Regions from separate parts of the Marinobacter sp. RI1 genome, predicted to be linked through region 1. Evidence: predicted binding sites of a transcription regulator. Region 1 holds the regulator's gene; each other region holds the start of a gene.
What was found. The regulator LexA, encoded in region 1, represses DNA repair genes until DNA is damaged. The targets are predictions, from matches to a motif close to CTGTNTNNNNANACAG.
Positions count from the first base shown of each region.

Region 1 (7,815 bases):
GTGCCCAGAGGCGAAATCGAAGTCCAGAGCGTCCCCCCATCGGCGGTATCGGTTTCCGAGGATGAAGTCATCGTGGGTGTCGAACGGGAAGAACCTGCCATTCGGTCGATGCTGATGGATGTGACTGTGGTGGTCGGTGAGGATGAGGTGTCGTTTGCCGCGTTTGGTGTCACCGGCAACCTCGAAGGCACGTTGCGCATTGGCAACAACATGGATACGCGGGGTGCGCTGCAGTTAGTGAATGGTCGCTATGAAGCCTTTGGCCAGGAACTGGACCTGCGCCGGGCACGGATTCTCTTTGTAGGTGCGCTGACCCGACCGTATTTGGACATTGAGGCAGTCCGTGAAGTTGATACGGTGGTCGCCGGGATCCGGTTGTCCGGCCCGGTGGATGAGCCGGAAACGGAAGTGTTCTCGGAACCGTCGATGCCGCAGAGTGATGCCTTGTCGTACGTTATTCTTGGCCGTCCGCCCCGGGGCCAGGGGGATGAGGGGCAGATGAGCCGGGCTGCGTTGTCACTGGGTCTTACCCAGGCCAGCAAGATCACACAAGGTATTGGAAACGAGCTGGGTATCCGTAACCTGACATTGGAGGCGGAGGGTTCAGGGGAGCAGGCCTCCGTGGTGGCGAGCGGCTATATCACAGACGAACTAAGCCTCCGTTATGGTGTTGGCATATTTGAACCCATTACCACGGTAGCTCTGCGCTACGATTTGGGCCGCTACTTCTATCTGGAGGCCGCCAGTGGTCTGGCGGCCTCACTGGATATTTTCTATACACGGAACTTCTGAGTGGCCAGGTCAGTCCAGCTCGAAGGTGGCGCTGACGGTGGCCTGGATTTCCCTGGGGCCCACGCTTGAAACGGCGTCACCGACCATTTTCGATTCCGCTTGCATCATCGGTACCGGACGATGGCCGCCGTTCACATTCAGACTGACCACTTCGCCACAACGTTGCTCGAGTTGCTTGGCGACAAACTCGCAGCGGCTTCTGGCATCGGCGATGGCCCTTGCCAGAGCTTCGCGTTCGAGCCCCTGCTCGTCTGAGTGGAAAAACTGGTGGCTGCCAAGATGATATTGCAGCCCCAGCTTGTTGGCTTCACCAATCAACGGATTCAGCAGCTCCAGATCGTTGATCGAGAAGCTGACGGTCTGGCTTGCCACCGATACTCGCTTGGGATCCTGGCCTTGTTCCCGTACAGGAAGCATGCGAGTGTAAACACTGAGATCGGCATCAGAATAGTCGTCCAGCTCATTACGATAGGCCGCAATGGCCTGGCGCCATTCGTCCATGGTGTCGGACACCTGTTCAGAGGCCTTGGCGGCATCCGGGTGCTCGGCCGTGACTGAGAACTGCAGTCTGGCGCTGTCTGGTTCGTAACGAACAATACCTTCACCATTCAGGCTCACTTCTCCGGCACTGGCTGCCGCGGGTATCACGGTGATGGCGGCGGCGAGCGCAAGTGGCAGTCGACGTTTGATCATGGTCATTCTCCTTATGAGTGGAACTCCGGGCCTTCCCGGTTATCCAGTCGTTCCAGTTTCCGAGCCCGGGCGGCGTGCACAAAGTGGCTGAAGATGCGACGGTGCCCGGTGTGGTAAAGCAGGTATTCGGGGTGCCATTGCACTCCCATCAACCATTGTCGGCCGGTGTTTTCGATGGCCTGCACAAACAGGTCGTTGTCCACGGCCGTCACTCTGAGATTCTGTCCAAGGCGCTTGATGGCCTGGCTGTGAATGCGGTTGGCGCCAATCACGTGGCTGTACATCAGGCCTCCCAGACGGCTGTCCCGGACCAGGCGAACCGTTTGGAGGGGTAATAACAAAGGTCGATGTCGGGTATGTACCCGCAACGGGGTAACGTTCTGGCACAGGGACCCGCCGTGAAAGACGTTGATAAACTGTGCACCGCGGCAGATACCCAGCACCGGAATGTTAATCGCCTCCGCCTGGCGGAGAAGCTCGGTGTCGGTAGCATCCCGTTTTAGGTCATACCTGGCCGTCACCTGGGGTTGTTGACCATAGCGGCCCGGATGCACGTGGGTGCCGCCCGAGAGTACCAGCCCGTCCAGTAGTTCGACGTTGGTTCGGTCGCCCGGGCGGATGTAGTGTGTTCTGGCGCCATGCAGGCGCAGGCCCAGGCTGATCAGCCGATGGGCCATACTTCGCCGGGCCGGGCCACTGATGCCGATGGTGAGGCCGGGGATGTCCGTTTCGCTTTCCCAGTCAGACATAACCGTGCTGATGCAGCCATTCATCAGTGGTCTCACGCCAGGAGCGGGTGAGATTGCGGAAGCTGAACTTCCGGGAGTCGTGGAATTCGCCCCGCAGGGCATCAAGATCCTGACGGTTGTTGGCAAGCTGCTCCAGCACTACCCAATCGTTCCAGACTGTGGAGAAGTGCCAATTGGGATTGTCGATATCACAATCCGGCAGCCGGTAGTGCAGAGTAGGACGACTTTTGATCCTGGGATCCTGAACGTATTCGGACAACAGCGATTCGTTCAGATGAGCGAACAGTGGCAGAAGATCCAATGCCTTGTTCCGGGTAGGGTTGTAGTGCAGATAGTCCCTCATCAGTGTGTCCAGGTCAGGACGGTAATCGTCCGCCATCAGCTTGTCTGTGTAGCGGCTGCTCCAGGGCTCGATGTAGGTGGTGAACTTCCGGCTGATATCCAGCTGATGCCGGGACTTGAGCCAGTCATACAGCAGTGCGAACGCCTGCAGATAACGTACCAGGGTCTCGGGTTCAAGATCGGGTAGTTCCGGGTTAAGTTGAAGCCCGAACGCAAAGTAGATGGCCTCCCGGCTGCCTTCAGCACCCAGGTCTCGCAGCTCGTCTACCAGATTCTCGATCATGCCCAGAGCCGACATTGCGAGCGGTGGTCCCACAATCTCTAATGGCACAATCTTCTCGGCGGCAAAATCAATGACGTCCATGGCGTGGTTGCCGAGTTCCCGAATGGATTCCGGGAGCCGCTCGTCGGCAAGATCCAGGTCTTTGATAGGATCAGAGTCCAGCTCAATGGTGAAAGCCCCGGCGTCCGTATCCAGTCGGGTGACATAACGGGATGTCAGCTCCGGCTCTCCCCCAAGCAGTCGGGCAGCATGCTGGACCAGGGCCTCGTAGGTCAGGCCGGACAGTTCAATCTCAACCCCGACTTTTCGTTCCTGGCCGTCCCGGTTTGTCGTTTGTTCCGGCATCTTGCAGCGGTCGTGTGCGGTCATGGTTGTGTGTGGCTTCCCTGTGTCTGGTTTGCGTCACCATAACATACAGGCTGTTGGTCGCCCGTTACAGGAAGGAAACGAAACGGAGAGGGCTTTACACTGGATAAAACACTGTATATAGTCAGTTCACTGTATAAAAAAACAGGATCGAAATTCCGGAGCCCGACTGATGAAACTGACTGCAAGACAATCCCAGGTGCTGGACATTATCCGACGTTACGTGGATGAAACCGGCTACCCGCCCACCAGGGCTGAAATTGCCGCAGAGCTGGGATTCCGTTCCGCCAACGCGGCGGAAGAACATCTGAGGGCTCTGGCAAGGAAAGGCGCCATCGAGATGGTCCCGGGAGCCAGTCGGGGCATTCGCCTGCCGGAGGCCGAAGAAGATCTGGGCCTCCCTGTCATCGGGCAGGTTGCCGCCGGTAGCCCGATTCTGGCGCAGGAACATATTGAAGATCACTGCACGCTGCAGCCGGGCTTCTTCTCTCCTTCAGCAGATTACCTTTTGCGGGTACGGGGGATGAGCATGAGAGACATCGGGATTCTGGATGGTGATTTACTGGCGGTGCACAGTACCCAGGATGTCCATAACGGTCAGATCGTTGTCGCTCGTGTCGGAGAGGAGGTCACCGTCAAGCGTTTCCGCAGGGAAGGCAACAAGGTCTGGCTGATTGCAGAGAATGAGGAGTTTGCTCCGATTGAGGTCGATCTTGCGGAGCAGGAATTGTTTATTGAAGGTCTCGGCGTAGGCGTTATCCGCCGCTCCGATCTTCACTGAGTACCGTATTCGGCAGCGCATGGCGCAGGTAGGTGAGTAATGGAACAGTTGAGCTTCACTCAGAACATGGCATTTCAGCCGGCAGCTGTTGTTGCGGCTGGCGCGGTTTCTTCCTCTGGCCCAAAGGTGCCGGCGGCCAGGGCGACAGCGTCCGGTTCGGAGCGACGTTCAGCGTCTGGCTTCGGTGGCAATGTTACCGAGATTATTCTTCCGGAGGAGCAGGTGGAGAATTTCCAGTTGCTACTGCCAATGCTCACACAACTCAACCAGGAGAAACGTTGGCTGGCGTGGATTGATCCTCCCCAGTCCCTGGTGGCCAAGTGGCAGAAAATGCACGGCATTGTGGCCAGTGAGATTCTGGTATTGCGGTCAACGGCAGAATTCCCGGCACAAGAGTTGGCTGAGCGAGCGCTGGGCGCAGGCACCTGCCATGCCGTTGTGCTCTGGACTCACAAGCTGGGCCGTGCGGCGCTGGAAACGTTGCAAAAGGCATCTGCCAAGGGTAATAGCCACGGTGTGGTGTTGCGCCAGAGATAACGGGTGCTCAATGCAAGGTGTAGTGGGGCTGATTGTCGGCGAACTCGCCTTCGTCCTCTTCCCAGTCAATGTCGTGGCTGATGTTGCCAGCGGCCTCGATGCCAGCGGCAATCATCGCCTTGGCGACGTTCATGTCCCGGTCTTCCAGCATTTCTCTGGCCTCGTCAGAGAATGAGATGCGCACAAGTGGAGCTGCGTCGTCATCAATCCGGCGAAGCGCGTAGTCGCCGTCGGCGAGTTGTACAATTTCAAAAAACGAAGGTGACATTCATTCAACCTATATCTGCTGTCAGCGTATGTTAATGGATTGGCTCCGGCAGGCGGATTACCACTCGCTGTGTTGCTCGTCTATCTCTCTGGTCAATACGGTCATGGCAGCCAGTATCTTGTTCAGAGCCTGAATGGACCGATCTGGCCCCTGATCCGCCGAAACCGCAATGATGTTTTCTTCCGTCACGGTTTTCCGTGTCTTGGGCGGTTCTCCAGCGGCAGCCTCCAACTGATTCAGCTGTTGCCACCAGCTCCCTGGTGTTTCAGCCAGTTCCTTCAACATCCCGCCTTCCGCAATCGCATAGGGAAACAGCGCCTCCAGCTCGTCAATGGAGGCCGGTCTGTCGACCTTGTTCTGGTGACATCGGGCAATCATTACCAGCAGGAGTCCGCGAGCCCGCAGCAACAACTCAATGGCACCTTGCAGTTGGGCTTCTCGTTCTGGCGCAGTCGCCGCTTCGTCTTGCTCAACCCGGACTAGTAACGTTTTGGCCAGAAACAGCTTTTGCGAAACCAGGGTGTGCCATTGTGATGCCATGAGGAAACCTGCGAACGAAAAACCAGAGAAACAGGGCCGGTAAAACTTTGGGAGTTTATCATTTTTGGCTGTTTATTTCTCGCTCTATCCGCTTTGTGGAAATGCTCTTGTCACAAGAAACTACAAACAACCACTTGAAACGGGCGTTTGAAACTGGCACAAAGAGCGTCAAATTGGGTGAGTATTGACCACTCATGTGACTCACGCTGGAGGTTGAGGATGCGAAACCGATTTATTGCTGCCATCGCAGTTGCTGTTATGGGGGCGTCCAGTCCGCTGCTGGCAAAGGTAACACAGGCTGAAGCCGCGCGCCTGAACAATGAGCTGACACCGGTTGGTGCCGAGCGCGCGGGCAACGCGGCGGGCACCATTCCAGCCTGGGATGGCGGGCTTGCCACGCCACCGGCGAATTGGCGCGAGGGGTCTGTAGAAATCAATCCGTTCCCTGGCGATGACGCCCTGTATGTGGTGACGGGGGATAACCTTGATCTTTACCGGGATAAGTTGTCGGACGGCCACATCCGGATGCTGGAGCAATATGGTCCGGCATTTTTCATGCCGGTGTATGAAACCCGTCGGACAGCGGCGTTTCCCGAACATGTATACGAGAAGTTTCGCCAGAATGCCCTGACCGCCGAGCTTTTGGATAATGGTAACGGGGTAAGAGACACCATCATGACCAGCCCGTTCCCCATTCCACAGAATGGTCTGGAAGCGATCTGGAACCACATTCTCCGGTATCGCGGTGAGGAAGTGTCCTTCCGAAGTGCTTCAGCCACCCCTCAGGAAGACGGTTCTTTCAACCCGGTGGTCAACCACTACGATTATTTTTTCGCGTACAGTCAGGTAGGCGCGGATCTTGCCGATATCGACAACAAGATCTTCTACCTGAAAACCGAGACGATCGCCCCAACCACGCTGGCGGGCACCATCACCCTGGTGCACGAGACTCTGGATCAGGTTCGTTCACCTCGCCTTGCATGGCGTTATGACGCCGGCTCCCGACGCCTGCGCCGTTCTCCGAACCTGGCCTACGAGACAGACCTGCCGAATTCGTCCTCTCTGCGTTCGGTAGACCAGAAAGATATGTATAACGGCGCTCCAAACCAGTATGACTGGGAACTCAAAGGTAAACGGGAGCTGCTGGTTCCCTACAACGGATACAAGCTTCACGATTCCAGTGTTCGCCCTGAGGACGTCATCCGCCCCAACCACATCAACCAGAGTCTTGCTCGCTATGAGCTGCATCGGGTGTGGGTGGTAGAGGCCAAGCGTCGTACCGGTATCGGCCACATTTATGAGCGCCGTGTATTCTACATTGACGAAGATAGCTGGCAGATTCTGGTTTCTGAGGAGTACAACGAGAAGGGCGAGCTATGGCGCGTTTCCGAGGCTCACAATATCAGCTACTACAGCGAGCCGGTCTTCTGGACCACCATGGAAATGACGTATGATCTGAAGGCAAATCGTTATTACATTGATGGTCTGGACAATGGTTACCCCGCCTATGATTTCGCGCCGGGGTATCGTGGTAACGAGTTTACCGCCTCTGCGGCCCGTCGCGCTGCACGGCGTTAACCGTCCGCTTGCGGGGCGCCATTGTTTCCGGTGGCGCCCTTTCGTTGGCCAGTCTGTCCCGCAGACCACGGAGATTGCTGATGGCCAACCCTGAAAACCTCCTTTCCGATCTGGATCAGCTTCAAGACGAATTAACCCTGGCCCTGGACAACCAGGATTGGGAACGATTGGGCCAGCTTAATGCCCGGGTTCGACCGACGGTGGAACCGTTGATGGCTGAGCTCGAGAAGGGCTGCCTTGATGCCACACTGGTGCGAGAGCGACTGGAAGCGCTGAATCGTTTTGTGGCCGAGGCCGATGCCGCCGCTGTGAAGGCCCGCGACGAGGCGAAAGCCTCATTGAAGGGGGTCAGCCAGAACCGTAACGCCGCCAAAACCTATCAGAACGTCTCCTCGAATCGTCAAAGATAGCGTCATAAAATTGACTCGGGCCGACATACGGTCTTAAATACCGCACAAATCCATGAAGAGATTCCTGTGAATGTCCAAAAATAACAAAGTGCTGGTGCTGAGTGAGGATGAAACCAGACGGCGAGATCTGGTCACCATTCTGGAGTTTGTCGGTGAAGAGCAGGTGATTTCCGGCGACGAGGCTTTGGCGCTTTTGGCGAGTGACGATGATCAGGCCTGGGATAGTGTTTCGGTAGCGGTCGTCAACGGCACCGAATCCGGCGCCTGTTCCGCCATAGAGCAGGTGTGCCGGGCCATGACCGGTGTACCAGTGTTGCTGGTTGGCGACCCTGAGCTCAAGGGTTTGTCAGAGGACGATGCGGCACGAGTGATTGCGCGGATGGAATGGCCGCTGAACTACACCAAGTTCGTGGATTCCCTGTACCGCGCACAGATCTATCGGGACCAGTTCAGCCGCAACCAGCAGCGCGGCCAGC
Region 1 is NZ_AP031605.1:3,082,140-3,089,954, reverse strand. It holds gene ACAM27_RS14005 (translocation/assembly module TamB domain-containing protein) at 1-792, shown strand, start outside; gene ACAM27_RS14000 (SIMPL domain-containing protein) at 802-1,485, opposite strand; gene ACAM27_RS13995 (gamma-glutamyl-gamma-aminobutyrate hydrolase family protein) at 1,497-2,234, opposite strand; gene ACAM27_RS13990 (amidoligase family protein) at 2,227-3,228, opposite strand; gene lexA (transcriptional repressor LexA) at 3,395-4,006, shown strand; gene ACAM27_RS13980 (cell division inhibitor SulA) at 4,046-4,543, shown strand; gene ACAM27_RS13975 (hypothetical protein) at 4,551-4,811, opposite strand; gene ACAM27_RS13970 (DUF6586 family protein) at 4,869-5,351, opposite strand; gene ACAM27_RS13965 (DUF1329 domain-containing protein) at 5,571-6,929, shown strand; gene ACAM27_RS13960 (hypothetical protein) at 7,010-7,339, shown strand; gene ACAM27_RS13955 (sigma-54 dependent transcriptional regulator) at 7,410-7,815, shown strand, end outside.

Region 2 (7,815 bases), 110 kb from region 1:
GCTTTTTTAGCGTCGTCGTAAAACAGCTCGTAGAAGTCCCCCATGCGGTAGAACACCATCTCGTTCGGGTGTTCTCCCTTGATTTTCAGGTACTGCTGCATCATCGGGGTGTGCTTGGACAGGTCCGTCATAGTTCCTCAATTCTTCCGGGTAAACATCGGCAAGGGTGGTGGCACGCCGTTCAGGATACCAAAACCCGCGATGGTACCATGGTCCGGAGGTGTCGGCAGCCGGTCAGTCACTCAGGGCATCATCAGTCCGGGATAGTCTGTCGCCAGCCTTTGCAGGTCAGCCGGTTCGTCGACGTCGTTCAGGGTTTCGCTCTCCGCCAGCCGCCACCCCAGGGCCGCCAGACGCTGTCGGGTGATGGCGGCCACCTGTTCGGTACTCCAGGGTATATCCGTGAAGAGGGCCGGGCTGAAACGCCGGAGCCCCAGCAGGGCATAGCCGCCGTCGGCGACCGGGCACAGGCAGGCATCGTGGTTCAGGAGGTCGCCGGCCATTTGCTTCAGTCGGTTGGCGTCAAGATCCGGGCAGTCCGTTCCGATCAGGATCACCGGTAAGCCGGCTGTCAGGGCATGTCTGGCGGCTTCCGCCATGCGATGGCCCAGGTCACCTTCAGCCTGGGAAGACAGGATGGCTCGGTCACCAGGGTCCAACTGTTGCCAGTATTCTGCCGCAGGATCCGGGCTGACACAGAGCTCCACCGGGCCGATATTGGCGTCGAGGGCCTGCGCCAGAGTGTGCCGCAGCATGCGGTCTGCCAGCCGGGCGGCACCGGCCTCGCCCAACGCCGGGATCAGGCGGGTTTTTACCTTTCCGGGCCGGGGTTCTTTGGCGATAACAATAATACGTGTCGGGTTCATCGGTAACGGGCTGCCAGTTGGTCTGCGGGAACGCCGCGCCAATAGGCCCAGCGCAACTGCCACATTAAAAAGATCGTCCGCCAGCCGCCGCGCTGGTCCCAGCGCCGGCCGGAGGTGACCACTCTGTCACTCAGACACACCGGGGGCGTGATGTGTTTCAGGCGTTTGCAGATTTCCACATCTTCCATCAGTGGTTGTTCCGGAAAGCCTCCGACCTGCTCGAACAGGGTTCGAGTCATAAACAGGGCCTGATCGCCCGTGGCGATGCCGGTCAGTCTCGAGCGCAGATTCATCATGGCGCCAACGATCGGCAACAGGCGGGAGCGGCCGTCGATACGAACATCAAAACGGCCCCAGCTGGTTTCTGAGCGTGCCAGGTGAGTCATTACTTGCGTGTCCGCATGCTCCGGCAACCGGGTGTCCGAGTGCAGGAATATCAGGAAAGGCGATTGGCTGCTGCGTGCTCCAGCATTCATCTGGGTTGCGCGTCCGCGGGCAGAGCGAATCAGGGGAAACCCCCTCGCTTCAATGAGACTGTCCGATTTGTCGTCGCTGCCGCCATCCACCACAATGATTTCGGCGCCCCGCTGACGCCAGATTTCCAGGTGGCTCAGCAGTGATTCGATACCGTCGATCTCGTTGAGAACGGGGACGATGATCGCCATCCGGGGATCTTCTTCGCGTATTGGGTGTCGCAACATGGATTTTGGTGGCCTCCTGAGAGGAGCATATCAGAGCTCGGGGTGGTGAGCATGGCAGGCGGGAGATGAGGTTATGAAACGACTGGTTTTGCTGGGTGCCGGCCACGCTCACATGGTGGCGTTGCGTCAGTTCGCGCGCGAGCCGTTGCCGGAAACTGAGCTGGTGGTGGTGTCACCGTCACGGTGGCAGTACTACTCCGGGATGATCCCGGGCTGGCTGGCCGGGCACTATCGCCTCGATCAGTGTCGTGTCCTGGTCGAGCCCACGGTGATCGCCGCCGGTGGCAGGCTGGTGCTCGATCGGGCTGTTGAATTGCGGGCAACCGAGCAGGAGGTCGTGTTGGCAAGTGGTGAGCGGGTGCCCTACGATCTGCTCTCTGTCGATGTTGGATCGGCCAGTGACAGTGCCGTGCTGAACGAGCCGGACAGCATGATCCTCGGTGTTAAGCCCGTCGAACGATTTGCTGAAGACTGGCCGGCAACCGAGCGATCCCTGCGCGCCAGAGCGCGCCCGCGTATTGTTGTTCTTGGTGGAGGCGCGGGAGGTGCGGAGATCGCTATGGCCCTGGCCCGGCGATCAGCGGACTGCGACCAGGCGGGCGTTGTTCTGGTGGCCGGCAGCAATGGTGTGGTCCCGGGCTTTCGTCCCCGCTTTCGCCGCCTGGTGCGGCGGGCGCTGATGCGCTGCGGTGTCGAGATTGTTGAGGAGTATGGAGAGCCGGTGGTTGACGGGGTTCGGTTGGCCGGTGGGCGACGATTGCGGGCTGATGCGGTTCTGGTATCTACCGGTGGCAGGGCTCTGCCCTTTCTGGAAGCCAGCGGCCTGGCGGTAGACGAAGCCGGTTTTGTCAGGGTAGACGCCAGCCATCGCAGTACGTCTCACCACAATGTATTTGTGGCCGGAGACGCCTGTAGCCGGGTTGACCAACGGCTGGACCGTTCCGGGGTACACGCGGTTCGTGCCGGGCCGATACTGGCCCGTAATCTTGCTGCTGCGATATCGGGTAAACCGTTGGCGCGTTTCTATCCGCGAAGGTTTTCGTTGTACCTGTTGGCGGCGGGAGACTGCACGGCGATTGGTAGTTATGGCCCTTTGACGTTTTCGGGGGCCTGGGTCTGGAAGTGGAAAGACCGCATTGATCGCGGATTTGTTGACAGTTTTCCCGGAGCCTGAGACTGGCGACGGGCATTACAGGAAACGGGAGAACAATATGAATGTGACCGACGGACAATTGGCCAAGGCTGGTGACGCGCTGGCGGTGGCGCTTGAGCGTAAGGGGATGACCATCGCCACCGCTGAAAGCTGCACCGGTGGCTGGGTGGCCAAGGTGCTGACTGACCGGGCGGGGTCGTCCGCCTATATTATGGCGGGTCTGGTGACCTACAGTAACGCCGCCAAGCAGGCCATCCTTGGCGTACAGGCTGATACTCTGGAGCAGTGCGGGGCGGTCAGTGAACCGGTGGTGCGACAGATGGTGACAGGTGCCATACGTGCCACAGGCGTGGATATTGCTGTCGCTATCAGCGGTGTTGCCGGGCCGGGTGGGGGTAGTGCAGACAAGCCGGTTGGTACGGTCTGGTTTGCCTGGGGCAGCCGGGCTGGCAACATCGAAGCCCGGGTAGCGCATTTCGATGGCGATCGGGATCAGGTGCGCCGGCAGTCGGTTTTGTATGTATTAGAAGGAGTTACCGGATTTGTCGAAACCCTGTGAGGATTTTCACCTTTCCGGGGGTTGGTCTCCTTCTGGCCATATGTTTTAATACTGTTCAAATATACAGGAAAACACTGGATGGCTATTCAGGTTTTCTCCGGATTCTGCCGCATTGGCCAACAAGGTTGAGCGGCCCTGGTAACGAGGGTTTGCAAGAATGGAAGATAACCGCAAGAAAGCACTCGGCGCAGCGTTGAGCCAGATCGAACGCCAGTTCGGTAAAGGTGCCGTAATGAAGATGGGCGACCAGCCCCGTGAGGCGATTCCTGCCGTATCCACCGGCTCTCTTGGGCTGGATGTTGCTCTGGGTATTGGTGGTCTTCCTTACGGCCGGATCGTTGAGATTTACGGCCCGGAGAGCTCCGGTAAAACCACGCTGACTTTGCAGGTTATCGCGGAAGCGCAAAAACAGGGTAAAACCTGTGCCTTTGTGGATGCCGAGCACGCTCTGGACCCGGTTTATGCGGAAAAGCTGGGTGTTAACGTTGATGAGCTGCTGGTTTCCCAGCCGGATACCGGTGAGCAGGCGCTGGAAATCGCCGACATGCTCGTGCGCTCGAACGCGGTGGACGTGATTATTGTCGATTCGGTTGCGGCGCTGACCCCGAAAGCGGAAATTGAAGGCGAAATGGGCGACAGCCACGTGGGTCTTCAGGCTCGCCTGATGTCACAGGCACTGCGCAAGCTTACCGGTAATGTGAAGCACGCCAATTGCCTGATGGTGTTCATCAACCAGATCCGTATGAAGATTGGCGTTATGTTCGGTAGCCCCGAGACTACCACCGGTGGTAACGCCCTGAAATTCTACTCCTCTGTGCGCCTTGATATTCGCCGTATCGGTTCGGTGAAAGACGGCGACGAGGTGGTGGGCAACGAAACCCGCGTAAAAGTCGTCAAGAACAAGGTATCGCCGCCGTTCCGGCAGGCAGAATTCCAGATCATGTACGGCAAGGGCATCTACCACATGGCGGAAGTGCTCGATATGGGCGTGAAAGAAGGCTTTGTGGACAAGTCCGGTGCCTGGTACGCCTATAACGGCGACAAGATCGGTCAGGGCAAAGCAAACGCTTGTAAGTTCCTGGAAGAGAACCTGGATATCGCCAATGAAATCGAGGCCAAGGTGCGTGACAAGCTGATGCCCAAGCCGGTCAAGAAAGAAACGGCGGAGGCTCCTGCTGAAGCCAATGGCGAACTGCTGTAAATTTTAAAAAGAGAAAGATAAGGAGGCGTGACATGAAGCGACTGCTGATTGTGGCCCATGCCCCGTCTCCGAATACCCTGGGATTACGGAGTGCCATTGAAAATGGCGCCCGTAATCCGGACATCGAAGCGGTAGAGGTGGTGGTAAAGGCGCCTCTCGAAGCTGGCCCCGAAGACATCCTCGCATGCGACGTCATTATCCTGGGCACCACGGAAAACCTCGGCTACATGTCTGGCGCGCTGAAAGACTTTTTCGACCGCAGCTACTATCCCTGCCTGGAGAAAACCCAGGGCCTGCCTTTTGCCTTTTATATCCGTGCCGGCCATGATGGTACCGGAACCCGCCGAGCTATTGAGGCCATAACCACAGGGCTGCGCTGGAAGCTGGTGCAGGATGCACTGGTATGCCGGGGTGAATTCCGGCCCGAGTTTGAAGAGCAGTGTTACGAGTTGGGTATGACAGTGGCGGCCAGCCTTGACGCCGGCCTGATCTGATCAACTGGCGTAGCGGTTGTAGAAGCCTTCAATACGGGACAGTGCGTTGTCCATCGTTCGTGAGTAGGCATTTTTATCCAGGCAATAGGCAAACTGCAGGCTGACCCGATATCCCGCCTGGTAGGGCTGGCAGGCGATAACCCGGGCGCCGACCCGGGATTCACTGATGTACTTGCCCTCGATATCAAGAAACAGTCGCACACCTACATCCACTGGCCGGGGGCAGAGAACCGCCATACCATAGCGGTTCATGTCCAGGCAGGTAACTGCCACAGGCTGTTTGCCACGGCCGAAGAAACCGCGCTCACGCAGTTGAACCCTCAGGCAGGACGCCGGAAAACGATCCTTGATACGGCGATCTGCGGAATTATTCGTCATGTTTTCAGTCATCACGTGTCTTGTACTTGTTGTGGCCGGATTCCGTCCGGGAGATGAAGTGTAGTAATCGACGGCTTGCATGAAAAATGACCACGGTCGGATTTGTGACCAAGTTGGCACTTGCTGTCGGCTCTGGCCCCTTTCGATAAAACCGGACGAGGTACGCGACAGACCCGGCCCCAGGCACTACAATGGCGGGCCTGAAATCCGACAAAACTGACCGTTACGGGAAGCCAATTTGAAGTCTCTGCCCCTGCATCAGCTGTATAAAGCCTGCGTCCTCAAAGACCTGCCATTCAAGACCACAAGGCAACTTGAGCCCCTGGCCGAAATCGTGGGCCAGAACCGTGCCCAGGAGGCCGTGCGCTTTGCCCTGGCCATGCCCCATGGCGGCTACAACGTCTATGCCGTGGGGCGGAATGGGCTGGGCAAGCGAACCATGATGCTGCGTTACCTTGAGCATCATGTGGACACGCTGCAGCAAAGCCATGACTGGTGTTATGTCGCCAACTTCGAGGAACCGCGTAATCCCAAGCTGTTGCAGCTGCCGGGAGGTATGGGTACCCAGTTGAAGCAGGACATGGAAAAGCTGATGACCCGGCTGGTGAAGACGATCCCCCAGACTTTCGACAGCGACAGTTTTCTGGAACGCTCGGAGCAGTTGAAGAATGATTACGGCAAGAGGCAGGAAGATGAGCTGGCCAAAGTGGCCGCCCAGGCCAAACGGAAAAAGGTAAGCCTGACGGTAACCACCCCCGGTGGCTATCGCCTGGTCGCCATGAATGGCGACGAGCCTCACACCGCGGAAAGCTTCCAGGCTCTGACCGAGGAGCAGCGGGACAAGTTTGAGGACTCGATCAACAAGCTCGAGAAGAAGCTGCGCCAGGCGTTGCGGAAGATGGCGGACTGGGAACAGGAATATGCCGACAAACAGCAGGCTCTGAACCAGGAGACCCTGGAGGGTATTTCCGGCCATCAGATTGACGAGCTGGTAGAGAAATATCGTGAACAGCCCGATGTGGTTACTTACCTGGAGGCCGTTCGCAAAGACCTGGTGGATAACCTGGATATCTTCCTGGAAGACGACGAGGAGCAGGCTGCCATTGCCTGGGCCGCACTGGACAAGAGAATGCCCCGGCGCTACCTCATCAATGTGCTGGTGCATCAGAAAACCAATGAAGTACCGGTGGTGGTGGAAGATAATCCCACCTATCACAATCTGTTCGGCTATGTGGAAAACGTGACCTACAAGGGCACGGTCTTTACCGACTTCTCTCTGATTCGGGCCGGAAGCCTGCACAGGGCCAACGGTGGCTATCTGCTGATGGACGCCATCAAGGTGCTGGAGCAGCCGTTCGTATGGGATGGTCTGAAGCGCGCATTGCGATCAAAGTCGATCCAGATCAACTCCCTGGAGCGGGAGCTGACCCTCTCCGGCACCATTTCCATCGAGCCGGAGGCGGTTCCCCTGAACGTCAAGATTGTGTTGTTCGGCGATCGGGAAACCTGGATGCTGCTGCAGGAATACGATTCCGAGTTTGCCGAGCTGTTCCGGGTAACGGCGGATTTCGAAAACGAGATGTACCGCACCGAAGAGAGCCAGTTGCTGTACGCCAAGTTCATCTCCAGCCTTGTGGTTGAGAAGAAGCTGTTGCATTGCACCAACAAGGCGGTGGCTCGCATTATCGAGCATAGTGCCCGCATGGCCGACCATCAGGACAGGCTGTCGTTGCATGCTGCCGACATCGCCAACCTGTTGCGAGAGTCGGATTTCTGGGCCCGCCAGGCTGGTGCCAAGCTGATTTCCGAGGTACATGTGGAACGTGCGCTGGAGAGCGCCCGTTACCGCAGCAGTCGCATCCGAGATCAGTTCTATGATTCCATCCGGGACGGTTCCACTCTGGTGACCACCACCGGCACCTGCGTAGGTCAGGTTAACGCGCTTTCGGTATTGTCCACCGGTGGCTTCGAGTTTGGTTTGTCCAATCGCGTGACCGCAAGCTGCTACTATGGAGATGGCGGAGTTATGGACATTGAGCGCGATGTGAAGCTGGGCGGCAATATCCACTCCAAGGGCGTGATGATTCTGAGTTCCTGGCTGGCCTCTCATTTTGCCGTGAACGATCCCATGCACCTGTCTGCCAGCCTGACCTTTGAGCAAAACTATGGCGAGGTGGATGGCGACAGTGCCTCATTGGCGGAACTCTGTGCGCTGATTTCGGCCTTGTCCGGCATTCCGGTGCGGCAGGATCTGGCCATTACCGGCTCTGTTAATCAGTTTGGCGAGGTTCAGCCGATTGGTGGTGTGAACGAAAAGGTGGAAGGCTTCTATGCCACCTGTGAGCTTAAAGGTGGTCTGACCGGCAGCCAGGGTGTCATCATTCCAACCACCAATGTCCAGAACCTGATGTTGGACAGCGAAGTGGTGCAGGCGGCCCGGGCAGGGCGGTTTGCCGTGTACCC
Region 2 is NZ_AP031605.1:3,193,494-3,201,308, reverse strand. It holds gene mutS (DNA mismatch repair protein MutS) at 1-131, opposite strand, end outside; gene ACAM27_RS14475 (TIGR04282 family arsenosugar biosynthesis glycosyltransferase) at 243-866, opposite strand; gene ACAM27_RS14470 (TIGR04283 family arsenosugar biosynthesis glycosyltransferase) at 863-1,567, opposite strand; gene ACAM27_RS14465 (FAD-dependent oxidoreductase) at 1,641-2,741, shown strand; gene ACAM27_RS14460 (nicotinamide-nucleotide amidohydrolase family protein) at 2,779-3,279, shown strand; gene recA (recombinase RecA) at 3,437-4,480, shown strand; gene ACAM27_RS14450 (flavodoxin family protein) at 4,513-4,974, shown strand; gene ACAM27_RS14445 (PilZ domain-containing protein) at 4,975-5,352, opposite strand; gene ACAM27_RS14440 (Lon protease family protein) at 5,591-7,815, shown strand, end outside.
Region 2: the regulator LexA is predicted to act here: its motif matches at 3,331-3,346, upstream of recA (recombinase RecA).

Region 3 (7,815 bases), 1.8 Mb from region 1:
CAAGGCTACCCTTGTTTCGCCAGCTGCTGGCGACCAGGGGCAGATCGCGGATGATCAGACCGGATGCGTGGATGCGGTCGGATTCTACGTCTTCTTCGTTTACACCGGTGTTGCCAATGTGGGGATACGTCAGGGTGACGATCTGGCGCGAGTAGGACGGGTCGGTCAGGATTTCCTGGTAGCCGTTCATGGCAGTGTTGAACACTACCTCGCCGCTGGTTTCTCCGTCTGCGCCGATGGCGGTGCCGTAGAAGAGGCTTCCGTCTGCGAGTGCAAGGATTGCTGGTGTGCTCAAGGCTTGTATCCTCATCGAGTGGCGTAAGTTCGTCACGAACAGGAACGCAAGCGCAAATTCAGGTTGCAAAAAAGCGAGACAAGGTAAAAACCCGGTCCCGCTTTCTTATAAACTTTTCAAAGGTACGCTTGGTGCAGTCAAATCGCCTTATTGTAAGATTTCTGGCGATTTTTGTCCACGTCGAATTCTACTTTGAACCATGTCGCTGGCCCGGCCGGAGGAGCAGGAAGCCTTTCCGAAAACCGCTACGAGCACATCCATGTGCGCTTCTCTCAGGCCATCCCTGGCCTTCGAAATTTTCGAGAAGGTGCCCTGCTCCCGCAGCCTCTGAGTATGCAGCTCAACCTTTCAGGTTCAGAACGTCCTGCATGTCGTAAAGACCAGCCGCCTTACCCTCAAGCCACAACGCGGCCCGCATGGCACCTTTTGCGAAAGTCATCCGACTGCTCGCCTTGTGGGTAATTTCGATGCGCTCACCCTCCGTTGCAAACAGTACCGTGTGATCACCCACCACATCGCCGGCGCGGATGGTCTCGAAGCCGATTTCCTTGCGGGTGCGTTCGCCGGTGAAGCCTTCGCGGCCATAGACCGCACATTCTTTCAGGTCGCGACCGAGAGCATCAGCCACCACTTCACCCATACGCAGGGCTGTGCCCGAGGGGGCGTCTTTTTTGTGACGGTGGTGGGCTTCGATGATTTCCACGTCGTAGTCATCACCCAAGGTTGCGGCGGCGGTGCGCAGCAGGTTGAGGACGACATTGACGCCCACGCTCATGTTGGGCGCAAAAACGACCGGAGTGTTTTCGGCGGCCAGCGCCAGCTGCTCTTTTTCGGCGTCGGTCATGCCGGTGGTACCGATCACGAGCATTTTGCCGTTAGCGCTGCAAAACTTCGCGTTTTCCAGGGTCAGGTCCGGGAAGGTGAAGTCCACCAGTACGTCGAAGTCGTCTTTGACGTCGTCCAGGCTGGCGGCCATTTTTACGCCGGTTTTGCCGATGCCGGTCATTTCACCGGCGTCGGCGCCAATCAGACTGCTGCCCGGCTCGACGATGGCAGCGCCGAGTTCAAGGCCTTCGGTACCGTCGACCGCTTCGATCAGCACTTTACCCATGCGCCCGGCGGCGCCGATGATCGCTACCCTCATCTGCTCTACCCTCAGAATTTCATTTCGTCGAAGAAGTTTTTCACACCCTCAAACCATGAGGTTTTCTTGGGGGCATGATGAGTTCCGTTGTTACCATCCAGGGTTTGCTGGAATTCTTCCAGCAGCTCCTTCTGGCGTTTGGTGAGGTTCACCGGCGTTTCCACAATCACCCGGCACAACAAATCACCGGCCGGGCCACCGCGGACCGGGCTGACGCCTTTGTTGCGCAGACGGAACAGTTTGCCGGTCTGGGTCTCAGGCGGAATCTTGAGCTTTACGCGGCCATCCAGCGTTGGTACTTCCAGCTCGCCACCGAGGGTGGCGTCGACGATGCTGATGGGCACTTCGCAGTAAAGATTGCGACCGTCACGGGTGAAAATGGAATGCTCACGAACGGCGACCTGTACATAAAGGTCTCCAGGAGGCCCTCCGTCTACACCCATCTCACCTTCGCCGGACAGGCGAATACGGTCGCCAGTATCAACACCTGGCGGCACCTTGACCGAGAGGGTTTTCTCCTGGCGCACCCGACCCTGGCCGTGACAGCTCTTACAGGGATTCTTGATGATCTGGCCGGAGCCACGACAGGTGGGACAGGCTTGCTGTACGGTGAAGAAGCCTTGCTGCATCCGGACCTGGCCCATGCCCTGGCAGGTGCCACAGGTTTCCGGGCGAGAGCCTTTTTCAGCGCCACTGCCGTCACAGGCTTCACATTCTTTATGGCCAGGGATGTTGATCTTGACGGTTTTGCCTTTAACAGCCTCTTCCAGATCCAGCTCCAGGGTGTAGCGAAGATCTGCACCGCGGGTGGTTCGGCCACGGCCACCACCACCGAAGATGTCACCGAACACATCACCAAAGATGTCGGAGAAGCTGGCGCCACCGCCGCCAAAGCCGCCGCCAGCCTGACCGTCTACGCCGGCATGACCAAACTGGTCGTAGGCGGCGCGCTTACTGGAGTCCGCCAGGATTTCGTAGGCTTCGCTGGCCTCTTTGAATTTGTTCTCGGCATCCTTGTCATCCGGGTTACGGTCCGGGTGGTACTTCATCGCGAGCTTTCGATACGCCCGCTTAATTTCCTTTTCGTCCGCATCCCGGGAGATCCCGAGTACTTCGTAATAATCGCGCTTGGCCATGCTTCAAAACCCTGTTTTTATAACGAGGAAAACGCGAGCCCGGCCCGCGTTTCCCCAACTACTTGATGTACCTCGGAATTACTTCTTGTCGTCGTCTTTGACTTCCTCGAACTCGGCATCGACGGCGTCGTCAGCACTCTTGGCCTGACCTTCTTCCTGGCCACCGGCCTGCTGAGCCTGGTCGGCCTGATCCGCGTACATCTTCTGAGCCAGCTCAGAGGACACTTCGGTCAGCTTCTGAGTCTTGGCTTCGATCGCTTCCTTGTCAGAACCCTCGAGGGCCTCTTCCAGATCCTTGATGGCGGCCTCGATGGACTCCTTCTCGCTGTCGGAGACCTTGTCGCCGGCTTCACTCAGGGTCTTGCGCACGGCGTGCACCATGGCATCACCCTGGTTACGGGCCTGGACAAGCTCCTCGAACTTGCGGTCTTCCTCGGCATTGGCCTCGGCATCGCGAACCATCTTCTCGATCTCGTCATCGTTCAGACCAGAAGAGGCCTTGATCACGATGGACTGTTCCTTGCCGGTCGCCTTGTCTTTGGCAGACACGTTCAGGATACCGTTGGCATCAATATCGAAGGTTACTTCGATCTGCGGCACACCGCGCGGTGCCGGTGGGATGTCGGCCAGATCGAAACGCCCCAGAGACTTGTTCTGTGCCGCCTGCTTGCGCTCACCCTGAACGACGTGAATGGTCACTGCAGTCTGGTTGTCATCCGCCGTAGAGAAGGTCTGCGATTTCTTGGTCGGAATCGTGGTGTTCTTCTCGATCAGCGGAGTGGCCACGCCACCCATGGTTTCGATACCCAGGGTCAGCGGGGTTACGTCCAGCAGCAGTACGTCTTTCACGTCGCCAGACAGTACCGCGCCCTGAATCGCTGCACCCATGGCGACGGCCTCGTCCGGGTTCACGTCTTTACGGGGCTCTTTGCCGAAGAACTCTTTTACTTTCTCCTGCACCAGCGGCATACGGGTCTGACCACCGACCAGAATAACCTCGTCGATTTCACCGGCCTTCATGCCCGCATCCTGAAGAGCCACCTTACAGGGCTCCAGACTGCGCTGAACCAGGTCTTCCACCAGCGATTCCAGCTTGGCACGGGTCAGCTTCACGTTCATGTGCTTGGGACCAGACGCATCTGCAGTGATGTACGGCAGGTTTACGTCGGTCTGCTGGCTGCTGGACAGCTCGATCTTGGCCTTCTCGGCCGCTTCTTTCAGACGCTGCATGGCCAGAGAGTCGCCGCGAAGATCGATGCCGCTGTCTTTCTTGAACTGGTCGGCCAGGTATTCAATCACTTTCAGGTCGAAATCTTCACCGCCCAGGAAGGTGTCACCGTTGGTGGCCAGCACTTCGAACTGGTGCTCGCCGTCTACGTCCGCAATTTCGATGATGGACAGATCGAAAGTACCACCACCCAGGTCGTACACAGCAACAGTACGATCACCGCTCTTCTTGTCCAGGCCATAAGCAAGGGCCGCAGCAGTTGGCTCGTTGATGATCCGCTTCACTTCCAGACCAGCAATCTTGCCAGCATCTTTGGTCGCCTGGCGCTGGCTGTCATTGAAGTACGCAGGCACGGTGATCACCGCTTCGGTTACCTTTTCGCCCAGATAGTCTTCTGCAGTCTTCTTCATTTTCTTCAGAACTTCTGCAGACACCTGCGGCGGCGCCATTTTCTGCCCCTTCACCTCAACCCAGGCGTCACCGTTGTCTGCCTTGGCGATTTTATAGGGCACCATCTTGATGTCTTTCTGAACCACGTCATCTTCAAAACGACGACCAATCAGTCGCTTGATGGCGTACAGAGTGTTGTGCGGGTTGGTCACCGCCTGACGCTTGGCTGACTGGCCAACCAGAGTCTCGTTGTCATCGGTGTAGGCGATGATGGACGGGGTTGTGCGATCACCCTCTGCGTTTTCAATTACCTTTACCTTGTCGCCATCCATGATGGCCACACAGGAGTTTGTGGTTCCCAGGTCGATACCAATAATCTTGCTCATCGAATCACTCCAAATCTTTCTGAATGCTGTTCCGGAGAATGCCTACCCCGGCCTTTGCTGTTTAATCGCTATATTGGCGCTCTGCTCGACTTTTCAAGCCTGCTCGTCGATTTTTGGCGCATCTTCTGCCTTGGCCACTACGACCATCGCCGGACGAACTACCCGGCCATTAAGCAGATAACCTTTCTGCACAACCGCAACCACGCTGTTAGGCTCGGCATCCGGCGCCGGCACCATGGACATGGCTTCGTGCTGCTGCGGATCGAACGGCTCACCCACCGGGTTGAGCTGTTCAACGTTGAATTTCTTCAGGCTGCTCATGAACAGCGTCAGGGTCATTTCCACACCTTCGCGAATGGACGCAACCAGCTCGCCTGCGTTTTCGTGACCCTCGGTGCTTTCGACCGCCTTCTCCAGACTGTCAGCCACCGGCAACAGCTCTTTCACAAACTTCTCGAGCGCAAACTTGTGAGCTTTTTCCACATCAATCTCGGCCCGGCGACGGACATTCTGCATCTCCGCCTGTGCCCGCAAGGCCTGCTCCTGGTACTCCTGCAGTTTCTGCTGCAGCACATCCAGCTCGGAGCCCTGCTCCGGTGACTGCTCGGCATCCTGGTTACCTGCAGCCTGCTCTTCCGCCGCAGCTTCTGCTGCCTCGTTGCGTTCTTCTACCTGTTCGTTGCGCTTTTCGTCAGCACTCATGACAACTCCTGATAACGTTTTCACGGCCACGGAGGCCTGCAGAAATAACCACTCCCGCTTGTGCAGAAAGCAGGAAAGAATCGCTTTGCGAACCGATATGGGGCCCGCTTCCCGGGTTTCAACCGTCACCCACGCAATCTTTGATGTTTTCATCATTTCCTGTTTGCAAACCGGAAAAACCCTGTATATATTGACAGCAACTGTATGAACGAACAGTGGTCAGAGTTATTACTTGCTCAAGAGCGAGCGGAGGTTGCGGCATGCTCACACAACTCACGGTATCGAACTACGCCATTGCAGAAAGGGTTGAACTCCAGTTCAACCGCGGTATGACAGCCCTGACTGGGGAAACCGGCGCCGGCAAGTCGATTGTGCTTGATGCCCTTGGCCTGGCCATGGGAGGCCGGGCCGATGCCGGCGCTGTTCGCCATGGCGCCAAGCGTGCCGACATTACCGCCAGCTTCGATATATCCCGCATCCCCGAAGCCCGGTCCTGGCTGGACAGCCATGAGCTGGACGACAAGGACGATTGCATCCTGCGCCGGACCATCAGCAAGGACGGCCGCTCCAAGGCATTCATTAATGGCCAGCCCTGCCCGCTGTCACAATTGAAAGAACTGGGCGGCCTGCTGATGGATATCCACAGTCAGCACCAGCATCAATCCCTGCTGCGTAAGGAAACCCACCGAAAGCTGCTGGACGAGTTCGCCGGCGCGGAAAGCCTGGCCGACGAAACCCGATCTGCATGGAAAGCCTGGCACCAGACGCGTCAGAAACTACAGCAACGCCAGCACAATGCTGATGAGGCCGAGGCCCGTTTACAGCTGCTGCGCTATCAGGTGGAAGAGCTGGACAGGTTGGCGCTGGGCGAGGACGAACAGACAACCCTGGAAACCGAACAGGCACAGCTCAGCCAGGCCGACGCCGTACTTCACAGCAGCCACCAGGCCGCCCTGCTATGCACTGAAGATGAGGTTTCAGCCGCAGACCTGGTGCGCCAGGCACTGCACCAACTGGAGCAACTGCCGGTTGATGTCCCGGCACTGACCGACACCATCCAGATGCTGAACGAAGCACAGATTCAGATTTCAGAAGCCGGCGACAACCTGCGCCGCTTCGTAGACGACTACGAAGCCGACCCGGTCCGACTGAACGAAGTGGAAGAACGGCTCAGCGCCATTTATCAGATGGCGCGCAAACACCGGATCACCCCGGAGGAGTTACCGGAATTGCATCAACGCCTGAGCCAGGAGCTGGCCGAACTGGATGGCGGCGAAGGCAGCCTGGAACAACTTCAGGCCGAGCTGGAAAACTTGCGGGCACGGTTTGACGCCCTGGCCACCAAGCTGACAGAAACACGCCGGAATGCCGCCATGGAGCTCGACCAGCGAATCGCCCGGGAGTTGGCACAATTGAGCATGCCATCGGTGCAGTTTGTCAGCCACCTGAGCCGGAACAGTGATGACGAACCTGCCCCTCACGGCATGGAAGAGGTGGAATTCCTGGTGAGTGCCAACCCGGGCCAACCCGCCCGATCGTTGGCCAAGGTGGCTTCCGGCGGTGAACTTTCCCGCATAAGCCTGGCCATTCAGGTGGTTGTGGCACAAACCTCCACCACACCAACTTTGGTGTTCGATGAGGTGGATGTCGGCATCGGTGGCGGCACCGCGGAGGTCGTAGGCCGCCTGCTGAGAGCACTCGGCGAGAATGGCCAGGTACTGTGCGTCACGCACCTGCCGCAGGTGGCGGCCCAGTGCCATCAGCATTTGTTCGTCAGCAAATTTACCGAGAAAGACGCGACCTATTCACGCATCGAATCCCTGGATGACCAGGGCCGGATCAGCGAAGTCGCAAGGATGCTTGGCGGAGTGGACATGACAGAACAGACCATAGCCCATGCCCGGGAGATGTTTGTAAAGGGCCAGGCAACCCATCACTAATCCCCCTCTCGTTTCGGAGAGCTTCTGGGCCAGCCTTGTCGCTGGCCCTTTTTTTACTTCTTATCGGACTTCAGTGGCTTCACGTAAAGGATCAGGCTGTGGTCGACAATCTCATAGCCGTGCTCTGCCGCAATCTTCTGCTGGCGCTCCTCGATAACCTCATCGACGAACTCAACAACTTCGCCAGTCTGGGTGCAAACCATGTGGTCGTGATGATCATCACCGGCCATCTCGAACACCGCGTGACCGCCTTCGAAATTATGACGCAACACGAGGCCTGCAGCTTCGAACTGGGTCAGCACCCGGTAGACTGTCGCCAGGCCCACGTCATCGCCCTGGTCCAGCAGCTTTTTATAAACGTCTTCAGCACTCAGGTGATGTTCTTCAGCATTCTCAAGGATATTGAAGATCTTGACCCTTGGCAGAGTAACCTTCAGACCGACTTTTCGTAATTCGGCGTTTTCAGATGACATGTTACCATTCGCTCTTTGGTGTGCCTCACGGCTTCCGGTATGATGAAGCCGCAGTACGACGGATGACCCGTTTCACACCTGCTCAACGCAGGCGAATTCAAGATAGAGGATTTCCCCCGGC
Region 3 is NZ_AP031605.1:1,233,614-1,241,428, reverse strand. It holds gene carA (glutamine-hydrolyzing carbamoyl-phosphate synthase small subunit) at 1-295, opposite strand, end outside; gene dapB (4-hydroxy-tetrahydrodipicolinate reductase) at 636-1,439, opposite strand; gene dnaJ (molecular chaperone DnaJ) at 1,451-2,575, opposite strand; gene dnaK (molecular chaperone DnaK) at 2,654-4,579, opposite strand; gene grpE (nucleotide exchange factor GrpE) at 4,673-5,281, opposite strand; gene recN (DNA repair protein RecN) at 5,542-7,221, shown strand; gene fur (ferric iron uptake transcriptional regulator) at 7,275-7,694, opposite strand.
Region 3: the regulator LexA is predicted to act here: its motif matches at 5,482-5,497, upstream of recN (DNA repair protein RecN).